Regions from separate parts of the Vibrio sp. PSi01 genome, predicted to be linked through region 1. Evidence: predicted binding sites of a transcription regulator. Region 1 holds the regulator's gene; the other holds the start of a gene.
The links. Region 1 encodes CRP, which controls carbon source genes, mostly activating them, when cyclic AMP is high. Its sites were predicted from a motif close to TGTGANNNNNNTCACA; they were not measured.
Positions count from the first base shown of each region.

Region 2: the regulator CRP is predicted to act here: its motif matches at 4,252-4,267, upstream of ACFI6G_RS04865 (glycogen/starch/alpha-glucan phosphorylase).

Region 1 is NZ_JBHNYN010000012.1:15,670-21,241, reverse strand. It holds gene astA (arginine N-succinyltransferase) at 1-194, shown strand, start outside; gene astD (succinylglutamate-semialdehyde dehydrogenase) at 234-1,691, shown strand; gene ACFI6G_RS15585 (DUF1338 domain-containing protein) at 1,903-2,694, shown strand; gene crp (cAMP-activated global transcriptional regulator CRP) at 2,893-3,525, opposite strand; gene ACFI6G_RS15575 (phosphoribulokinase) at 3,765-4,634, opposite strand; gene ACFI6G_RS15570 (YheU family protein) at 4,712-4,924, opposite strand; gene ACFI6G_RS15565 (hydrolase) at 5,016-5,572, opposite strand, start outside.
Region 2 is NZ_JBHNYN010000002.1:387,656-393,227, reverse strand. It holds gene malQ (4-alpha-glucanotransferase) at 1-1,446, opposite strand, end outside; gene ACFI6G_RS04865 (glycogen/starch/alpha-glucan phosphorylase) at 1,619-4,072, opposite strand; gene malT (HTH-type transcriptional regulator MalT) at 4,642-5,572, shown strand, end outside.

The sequences.
Region 1 (5,572 bases):
GTGCTCAAGTAAAAATTGCAGAGCACTCCAGTTCTAAAGACTTCCTAATTGGTAATACCTCGTTCGAGAACTTCCGCGCAGTCGCTGCGAAAGGTGCGTATGACCAAGCAAGTGACACAGTGATTTTATCATCTGAAGTAGCAAGCGCTCTTGAAGTAAAAGAAGGCGAATTCGTTCGCATGTTAGCTCAGTAAGAGCAGCGATTATCTGTCGAAGATTTTAAGGATAGAAGTATGACTCAGTGGATAGCAGGACAATGGGTGGCAGGTCAAGGTGACGCCATGGCATCAGTAAGCCCATACAATAATGAAGTAGTATGGCAGGGTGATAGCGCAACTCCTGCACAGGTTGAATCTGCAGTAGCAGCGGCTCGTGAAGCCTTCTTAGTTTGGAAAAAACTGAGCTTTGCCGAGCGTGAAGCGATCGTGTTGAATTTTGCTGAGAAAGTTAAAGAGAACAGCGAAGAAATAGCACAAATTATTGCAAAAGAGACGGGGAAACCGATTTGGGAAACGCGTACTGAAGCGGGCGCGATGGCGGGCAAAATTGCTATCTCTATTCGTGCTTACCATGAACGTACTGGTGAAGCTTCACGTGAAGCTGCAGGCAACCAAATTGTACTGCGTCATCGTCCATTAGGCGTAATGGCAGTATTTGGTCCTTATAACTTCCCTGGTCATCTACCTAACGGTCATATTGTTCCAGCACTGCTATCGGGTAATACCGTGGTATTTAAGCCGTCAGAGCAGACACCTTGGACGGGTGAGTTTGCGATGAAACTATGGCAAGAAGCTGGCCTTCCTGCTGGCGTAATTAACCTAGTACAAGGTGCCAAAGAGACAGGTATCGCACTGGCTGATGCTAAAGGCCTTGATGGCGTGCTGTTCACAGGTAGTGCCAATACCGGTCATATCCTGCATCGTCAATTCGCGGGCCAACCGGGCAAGATGCTGGCACTAGAAATGGGCGGCAACAACCCTATGGTGATCAGCGACCAATACGGTGATGCAGACGCAACGGTATACACTATCATCCAATCAGCTTTCATCAGTGCGGGTCAACGTTGTACATGTGCACGTCGCTTGTATGTTCCAATAGGAGATAAGGGCGATCAACTACTGGATAAGCTCGTTGCTGCGACCTTGAAAATTCGTGTCGATCAGCCACTCGCTGAGCCAGCACCCTTCATGGGCCCACAGATCTCTGAAGCTGCGGCTAAGTTCATTCTGGACGCACAAGCGAATCTGCAATCGTTAGGCGGTGTAAGTCTAGTAGAAGCAAAAGCGGGTCAAGCGGCGTTTGTTTCTCCTGGTATTATCGACGCAACCAACATTGCTGAACTGCCGGATGAAGAGTACTTTGGTCCATTGCTACAAGTGGTCCGTTATCAATCGCTAGAGCAAGCGGTTGAGCTAGCTAACGACACACGCTTTGGTTTATCTGCTGGCTTAGTATCAACAGATGATTCTGAATGGGAATACTTTGTTGACCATATCCGTGCGGGCATTGTTAACCGTAACCGCCAGCTAACAGGCGCAAGTGGCGATGCTCCATTTGGTGGTCCAGGTGCTTCGGGCAACTTACGCCCAAGTGCTTACTACGCGGCTGACTACTGTGCTTACCCTATGGCTTCAATGGAAGGTGGCGAAACTCAACTTCCGGCAACGTTTAGCCCAGGTATTGAGCTTTAATTTAGGCTAATGAGTCTTAGGCTTATGCGTTAAGTTTGAAATAGGAAGCGGTGCTATCGCTTCCTTTTTCCATCACGCCCAACACCTAGATTGGGCGGTAGATAATAATAGAAAAGTATGTCACAGGCTGATGGCTGCTGACTCTGTGTCTCAGCCTCTCCCTTTCTAATCCAAATTACTAGCTTGCTAGAACCTCTGACAAGGAGTCACCATGACGCCCGATCTACTCTTTAAATCACTTTGGGACGATTACATTCACAGGCTTTGTCCATCGGCTGAGAAAGTACATCACTTGCTGAAAGAAGACGAAGCTCTGATTAATGATCACATTGCACTGCGTACTTTCAATGTTGCTCCGCTAGGTATTGAAACATTGGCTAAGCCTTTCCTTGAGCTAGGTTATAAAGCGTGTGGCGATTACTTGTTTGAGAGTAAGAAGCTAGTCGCGAAGCATTACGAGCACCCAGATCCAAATCAACCTAAAGTGTTCATTAGTGAGTTGAAGGTCGAAGAGTGTTCAAGTGACTTACAACAGATCGTTGCTAAATTGGTTGAGCAAGTCGACGTAAGCAAGCTTCAAGGCCATGAATTCTTGTTTGGTGGTCGTCTATGGGACTTGAGCTTCGCAGATTTCCAAGTGCTTGCAAAAGAAAGTGAATACGCGTCTTGGCTCGCAGCTCATGGTTACGGTGCCAACCACTTTACAGTGAGCGTTAATCAACTCGATGCTTTTGATGAAGTGCAGGCAGTGAATGATTATTTGAGCGAATCAGGCTTCACGATCAATGCATCTGGTGGCCAGGTTAAAGGCTCTCCAGAGGTCTTATTAGAGCAATCATCAACAATGGCAGATAAAGTCCCAGTTTCATTTGTTGAGGGCAATGAGATGATTCCTGGAGGCTTCTATGAGTTCGCTAAGCGTTATGCGATGGCTAATGGTGAGCTTTATACCGGTTTTGTGGCAGCATCGGCTGACAAGATCTTCGAAAGCACTAACGGTTAAAGAAAGATACGAGTACGGACTTTACCCTAAAGATGCAGATAGGCTTCGCTTCGAGAGTGTTTGCGCTTCGAAGCTGTAGGTGTTTCATTCGCATCTCGCATCTCGCATCTCGCATCTGCTCTCTAGATCTTTAGAAAACAAAAAAGCCACCAAATTTGCATTTGGTGGCTTTCAAATTTTAGGCTCAGTTAATCGAGATTAACGAGTGCCATATACCACGATAGTTTTACCGTGTGCAGAAATTAGGTTCTGCTCTTCTAGCATCTTCAAGATACGACCAACTGTCTCACGAGAACAACCAACGATCTGGCCAATCTCTTGGCGAGTGATCTTGATTTGCATGCCGTCAGGGTGAGTCATTGCATCTGGTTGTTTTGCTAGGTTTAGTAGCGTTTGTGCGATACGACCAGTTACGTCAAGGAACGCTAAGTCACCAACTTTTTGGCTAGTTACTTGTAGACGGTTTGCCATTTGCGCTGATAGACGCATTAGGATGTCTGGGTTCACTTGGATAAGTTGACGGAATTTCTTGAAAGAAATTTCAGCTACTTCACAAGGAGATTTTGCACGAACCCAAGCTGTACGCTCTTGGTCTTCTTCGAATAAGCCTAGCTCACCGATGAAGTCGCCTTGGTTTAGGTAAGAAAGAATCATTTCCTTACCTTCTTCGTCTTTGATAAGAACTGCCACAGAACCTTTAACAATGTAGTACAAGGTTTCTGCCTTTTCACCAGCATGAATCAAAGTACTTTTTGATGGGTACTTATGAATATGACAGTGTGAAAGGAACCACTCTAATGTTGGATCGGTTTGAGGTTTACCTAGAACCATAATATCTCACTTCCTCTGCAGGGTATGCTTGCCGCTTTCCGTATTTTAGCTAAGCCTGGATTGACTTGTAGGATAAGAGCACTCGTTGAGCGCTGCAAGCTATCTTGTGTTTCGTTTAAGAATAGTATCCTTTTTCAGGTACTATTTCTTGATTTTAATCGTGACCAAGCTACGATTTTTTACGCAAAATTGTGCACATGATCACGGTATGAAAAGTAATCAACCAGAATGGTGCTCTGTTAACCAATTTTTCCGGTTTCGATGAGTTGTTGTAGGATCGGCCTTACAATGAGCTCCATAGCAAAACTCATCTTCCCTCCTGGTACCACAAGCGTGTTGTGGCGAGACATAAATGAGCCATCAATCATAGCTAAAAGGTAAGGGAAATCGACGTTTTTGATGCCGCGCAAACGTATAACAACGAAGCTTTCGTCTAAACTTGGGATCCCTTTAGCGTTGAGAGGGTTTGATGTGTCTACCGTTGGAACACGCTGAAAGTTGATGTGAGTACGCGAAAACTGAGGAGTAATGTAGTTAAGGTAATCATCCATCGAGCGAACAATCGAGTCCATTACTGCTTCACGAGAATGACCACGATCGCGTGTGTCGCGAACGAATTTCTGGATCCATTCTAAGTTGACGATAGGTACCATGCCGATCAGCAAGTCGACGTGTTGAGAAACATTGATATCGCCATCAACCACACCGCCGTGCAGGCCTTCGTAAAACATCACATCTGAATTTTCTGGGATCTCTTGCCATGGCGTAAAGGTGCCTGGCATTTGATTGTAAGGAACGGCTTCATCGAACGTGTGCAGGTAGCTACGTACCTTGCCTGTACCTTCGTTACCGTATTTACGGAAGAACTCTTCTAGCGCACCAAAGTCGTTGGCTTGTGGACCAAAGTAGCTGATGTGCTTACCTTGCTCGCGCGCTTTACGGATCTCGACATCCATCTCTGGTCGAGTGAAGCGATGGAAACTATCCCCTTCAACCCAAGCGGCCTTCACGTCCATCATATTGAACATTTTACGGAAGGCTTCTGAGGTGGTGGTGGTGCCGGCTCCTGATGAACCCGTCACCGCAATAATTGGATGTTTAGCGGACATGACAACCCTTGTCTTTTGAGTAACTTACTTGTTAGCAATCGTTTACCACTATAACACGGCTCCTTTATGAGCGCAGCCTAGAAGCGTTTTGTGACTTGAATATCAACGGTTTCATGCAGCTCAGAAAATACGATACTGACTTCTCCTGAGGCTAATTGATGTTTCACTTGGTCAATCTTGTTTTGCAATGAAACCTCTACATCACCGTAGTCTGTACCTTCACGCAGCACGAACTCTTTGATGAGGTTTTCCAGTGTTTCTGGTGCAATGTCTTGCCATGGGATGATCATAAATACTTCTCTCTTTTATGTTCATGGATATGTTGATAACTATGTTTATTAATTAGTAATGTTTTTACTTCTATTTACTAAGGCTCGGTCATTATGCCGAATCTTGGATACTTTCATAGTAGGCTGGCAATGCTTCTTCTAGCCAAAACCTGGGCTTGAGCGTGCTACCGGTAATGAACCCCACATGGCCACCTTTCTGAAACAAGCGATAATCAATATTGTCTGGTAGTACGAATTTTGGAATAACATCATCAGTCATGAAAGGATCGTCTTTAGCATGAATGATCTGAGTCGGTAGCTTAATCTTATTCAGTTTTGGAAGCGCTGAACATTGAGCATAGTAGTCTTGAGCATTCTTAAATCCATGCAGAGGCGCAGTGATCCTTTCATCAAACTCATACAGTTTGTCTATTTTTTTGATGGTTTCAGCGGAGATACCTATTTTTTCTTGTAACAGCTTAACCTTTTTCAAGGCATTCGATTTGAGTGAGTTGAGCAGGTATTTTTTATAGAGCCTAGAGAAGCCTCTTTCAATACGACTGGAGCAGCAAGCTAAATCAAAAGGAGCAGAAACTATCGTTGCCGCCGACAGTAATGGGTCGTCCGCATACTCAGCCAAGTAGTTCGCCAGCATGTTTCCGCCTAGAG
Region 2 (5,572 bases), on a different contig from region 1:
GTGATCAATACGAAGTGCACCACAATGTTTCATGTTGGCACGAAGCAATTTAATGTACGCGTCGTAGCTGGTTTCTTGAAGTACTTCAGGGTTCAGCGGTGGTAAACCCCAGTTTTGACCTAAAGGACCAAGAACATCCGGTGGAGCACCGATACTCGCATCCATCACTAGGTTGCCTTCATCTGCCCACGTTTCGCTACCTGAATCCGCAACGCCTACCGCTAAGTCACGGTAAAGGCCAACAGCCATCCCCTTCTCTTCTGCAAGAGACTGGGCATCGTTGATTTGGCAATCCGCTAACCATTGCAGGTACATGTACAGATGAACGTTTTCTAGGTTCTCTTTGATGTATTTCTGTGTTGCTGGGCTTTCGAATGTGCGGTATTTCTCAGGGAATACAGGCCAGCCCCACATACCTGAATCTTCAGCATGTAACTCACCATGCAGAGCATCAAACGCCGCTTGATGCATCAGGCTTTCACCGCCTTCTTCAACAAACGCTAAGAACGCTTGTGCACGATCGCTGTTTTTATCTAAATGACGAGTCTTAAATTCTGCGAATAACAGAGGCAAGATGCTCATCTTAAGCTCGGACACTTCAGTGTAATTCACCCAGTGTGCTTCACGAGCTTTCTGTAGGCGCTGTTGGAATTCAGCACTGCCTACCGTTTGTTGTGCTTCAGCACTTAACGCGAATTCAGGTACTGAGCTCACATCAATGTATAATATGTTCAACCAACGACGTGAGGACGGGCTGTATGGGCTCGCGCCTTCTGGGTTCGCTGGGAATAATGAGTGGATTGGGTTTAGACCAACAAAATCACCACCGCGAGACGCGATATCGGCAACAAGTTGTTTTAGATCGCCAAAATCACCAATGCCCCAGTTGTGCTGAGTTCTGAGAGTGTAGAGTTGAACGCTTGGTCCCCAAAGCTTTTTGCCTTGCTCGATTAGTGATTGCTTGAAACACGCTTTTGGCGTAATGATTAATGTCATCTCGTAAGGCTTCTTACGGCGCTTACGGCTCACAATTAGCTTGTGGTAACCCCATGCCAAATCACTTGGCAATGCAAACACTAAAGGGCCACCCTCTGCACGCTCATCACGAACGACTTGAGATTGAAGATAGCCTTCAAGTACCTCTCCTTGCTCGGTTTCTAAGCGCCAGCTGAACTCACTTTCACGAGCACTTACACCTAGATTAAGCGCCACTTCTACTGGCTCACCGTCACGCAAGACAAGAACTGGGTCTAGTACATCTTTTTTGTGTTTTCTTTCTGCTGATTTTAGCAGTGCATCATCGCTGCTTGTATCGTAGCCCAATGAAGCCAATAGAGACGTAATCGTCTCGTCTGATACTTGTGCTTCATCGCCCCACGCACTAACGTAACTGTCGGCAATATTTGCCATTTCTGCGACTTGTTTTAATACGGTCTGTTCTTTCATCGCTCTCTCCGAAAACGTTCTAACGCTTTCAATTTTGTAGGGTTGTTATTTAATCTGTTGTTCATCAATCAGCTTGTGAACGATTCAGTTTATAAGCCGTTAATTTGAATACTGGCTTGTGCACAAGTCAATTGAGCCAAGGCAGAAACTGCCTTGGCTGCTTTTGGGTTTATTAACGGTTAACCGCTTCAAGTTTCCAAATATTATTCACGTAGTCGCGGATTGAGCGGTCTGATGTGAACTTACCAACCAATGCTGTGTTAAGAATTGCTTTCTTAGCCCAACCGGCTTGGTCTTTGTACTGCTTGCCCATGTCTTCATGTGCTTTCACATAAGATGCGAAGTCAGCAAGACATAGGTATGGGTCACCACCGTCTAGCAGGCTATCAAACGTTGCACGCAGGAGGCCTGGTTGACCTGGAGAGAACTCATCGCCTGTCAGTAGGTCTAGAGAAGCTTTCAGTAGTGGGTCAGCATTGTAGTAGTCGTAAGGGTTATAACCTTGAGCTTGCAACGCCACAACACCATCAACGTCTAGGCCGAAGATGTAGATATTTTCATCGCCAACTTCTTCACGAATCTCAACGTTTGCACCATCCATCGTACCGATAGTTAGAGCACCGTTTAGAGCCATCTTCATGTTGCCCGTACCTGATGCTTCTTTACCAGCTAATGAAATTTGCTGAGAAACGTCTGCTGCTGGAATGATGATTTCAGCCATGCTCACTCGGTAGTCAGGGATGAATACCACTTTCAACTTGTTGCCGATACGAGGATCGTTGTTGATCTTCTCTGCAATCTTGTTAACCGCAAAGATGATTTCTTTGGCTAGGTGGTAACCTGGAGCTGCTTTCGCTGCGAAGAAACATACGCGTGGCTCACACTCGAAACCAGGTTCGTTTAGAATACGGTGGTACAGAGATAGAATGTGTAGCAAGTCTAGGTGCTGACGCTTGTATTCGTGTAGACGCTTGATTTGCACGTCGAAGATAGCGTTAGTATCTAGCTCGATACCCATGTTTTCTTGAACCCAATCAGCAAGACGCTGTTTGTTTTCTTTCTTAACAGCCATGAATTCTTTTTGGAATTTCGCGTCTGTTGCAAACTTAGCGATGCCTTCTAGCTGCTCAAGTTTTGCAGGCCACTCAGTACCGATCTTACCTGTGATTAACGTAGATAGACCTGGGTTACAGAACTTCAACCAACGACGTGGCGTGATGCCGTTCGTTACGTTAGTCAATTTGCCAGGGAAGATTTCGTTGAACTCAGGGAACAAGTCTTTCTTAACCAGTTGTGAGTGAAGTGCAGCTACACCGTTTACTTTGTAAGAACCAATCACACATAGGTTTGCCATGCGAACCATACGGTGGAAACCTTCTTGAATGATAGAAAGCTTCGCTTGTTTCTCACCATCACCAGGCCACATCTTGCGAACTTCTTGCATGAAGCGGTGGTTAATTTCAAAAATAATTTCCATGTGACGTGGAAGAAGACGATTGATCAAAGATTCAGACCAAGTCTCTAGTGCTTCTGGAAGCAGTGTGTGGTTCGTGTACGCGAACGTGTGAGCACTGATTTCCCAAGCTTGGTCCCAAGTTAAACCTTTCTCATCGATCAGGATGCGCATCAATTCAGGGATAGCGATAGTTGGGTGCGTATCGTTCAGTTGAATCGTTTCTTGTTTAGGAAGGTCTTCTAGAGAGAAACCTGCTGCTTCGTGACGACGTAGAATATCGCGAACAGACGCTGCTGAGTGGAAGTACTGCTGCATTAGACGCAGAGTCTTACCTTTCTCGTGGTTGTCATTCGGGTAAAGTACTTTAGTGATGTTACCTGCATCGATTAGCGAGTGTTGCGCTTCGAAGTAGTCACCGTTGTTAAAGCTTGCTAGTGAGAATGGTGCAATTGCCTGACATTCCCAAAGACGCAGCGGGTAAACCGTGTTTGACTCGTAACCTACGATAGGTAGATCCCAAGGCATTGCTTTTACTTCCATACCCGGAACCCAAGTACGAACTTCTTTACCGTCGATGTATTCAACTTCTACATGACCGTAAAAACCAATGTGTTGTGCTAGTTCTGGACGAGCCACTTCCCATGGGTAACCTTCAACACCACGCCATGCGTCAGGTGCTTCTTGTTGACGACCGTCTTGGAAAGACTGTTTGAATAGACCATATTCGTAGTGAAGACCGTAGCCTACTGTTGGGTATTCTTGAGCGGCACAAGAATCCATGAAACAAGCAGCTAGACGACCAAGGCCACCATTACCTAGTGATGGATCGCGTTCTTCTTCTAGAAGATCCGTTAGGTTTTGACCTAGCTCTTCCATTGCATGAGTGATCTGTTCGTACAGACCCATGCTGATCAGGTTATTACCGGTTAAACGACCAATCAAAAACTCTAGTGAAAGGTAGTTAACGCTCTTCGCGTTCTTAATTTTTTCGTCATTTTCAGTTTCTAACAGATCAAATGTTGTGAGTTCTGCTAGCGCACGCCCCATTGCTAGGTACCATGCGCGGCTATCTGCGTTTTCAATCGTTGTTGCGTAGGTTGCAGATAAATGCTTCTTAACGCTTTCTTGGAACGACACTTTATCGAAAGTTTTTTGCTGAGTTGGTTTCATTTCAGAAATCTCGCTTTTAATAGTTCTAATTCATCTGTGACATATCGTGCATGGTCACCATTAACTAAACATCCTCCCGCCCGTACGACTAACTAGGAGTAGATGAGAGGGCGTAGGGGGCGTACCGACATGGGGTTAGTGATCTGACTCTCATGTTCTGACTTAGAACAAAAACTTGGAGTGACTGAGATCACAAGGTCCCGTTCGATAACTTAACTTCAATTGATGTGACTTTTATTTAACCCATTTGAAGTTATTGCCAAATCTGATATTTAGATCACGAAAAAATTTCTCTCGTCTCATCTTTTACATAAAATCTTGTACAGGGGAGGACAAGGTCACATTAAAAAAACGCCCCACTAAGTGAGATATGTCACAAATAAAGGGCGTAGAACATCAAAAACCTGCAGGAGTGCAAGGTTTCTGAGGAGGATCATAGTCGGTATCGTTTGGCATCACGTACTATGACTGAAGACTTAAGTAATCAGGCGAATGTCATTGGACATGTACTCAACGATAGATTGAGATAATCCATAGCATAAGCCACGGAATAGGTGAAAAACTTAAACATGTGGATCCCTTCGAAACTGACTCGTCCCGGCCGCCTACATAACGCAATCTTGCGACCGAGAGTTCTCGATCTGCTACAACATGCAGATTGCTATAAGCTAGTATTGTTTCGCTCTCCAGCGGGATACGGCAAAACCACCATGGCTGCGCAGTGGCTGGTAGATAAACCCAATGTAGGTTGGTACAGCATCGATGATAGTGACAACGATGCATTCCGGTTCATCAACTACCTCCTACAATCACTCAATAAAGCGACTCAAAATGCCTGTCCTAACGCCCAAAAATTGGCAGAAAAACGACAGTTTTCATCACTGCATTCTTTATTAAGTGAAGTGTTTGCTGAGATGTCTGAATTCCATCACGAATGTTTCCTGGTGCTGGATGACTATCACTTGGTTAATAATGATGACATTCATGAAGCGATGCGCTTTTTCCTCAAACACATGCCCGACAATTTAACGCTTGTGGTAACCAGTCGTGGTACACCACCACTTGGCACAGCAAACCTGCGCGTTCGTGACTTAATGATCGAATTAGGTAATGACTCGCTGGCGTTTGATACCGAAGAAACCACACGCTTTTTCAATCAACGTGTTGCCGATGGCATTGATGACACAACGGCAGACAGTATTTGTAGCTATGTAGAAGGTTGGCCTTCTGCACTGCAACTTATCGCGCTTCAAGCACAACACCAAAAACGCACACTTGCCCAGTCAGCCGAGTCGTTCTCTCACTTTAACCATGCCCACCTTTGGGACTATTTGGTTGAAGAAGTGTTCGATCTATTAGACAAAGAAACTCGACACTTCTTAATGCAATGTTCTGTGCTTGATCACTTCAATGACGAATTAGTCTGCGCACTGACACAACGTGAAGACGCACTCGGAATGATTGAATCACTCAACCGTTTTGGCTTATTCATCTACCCGC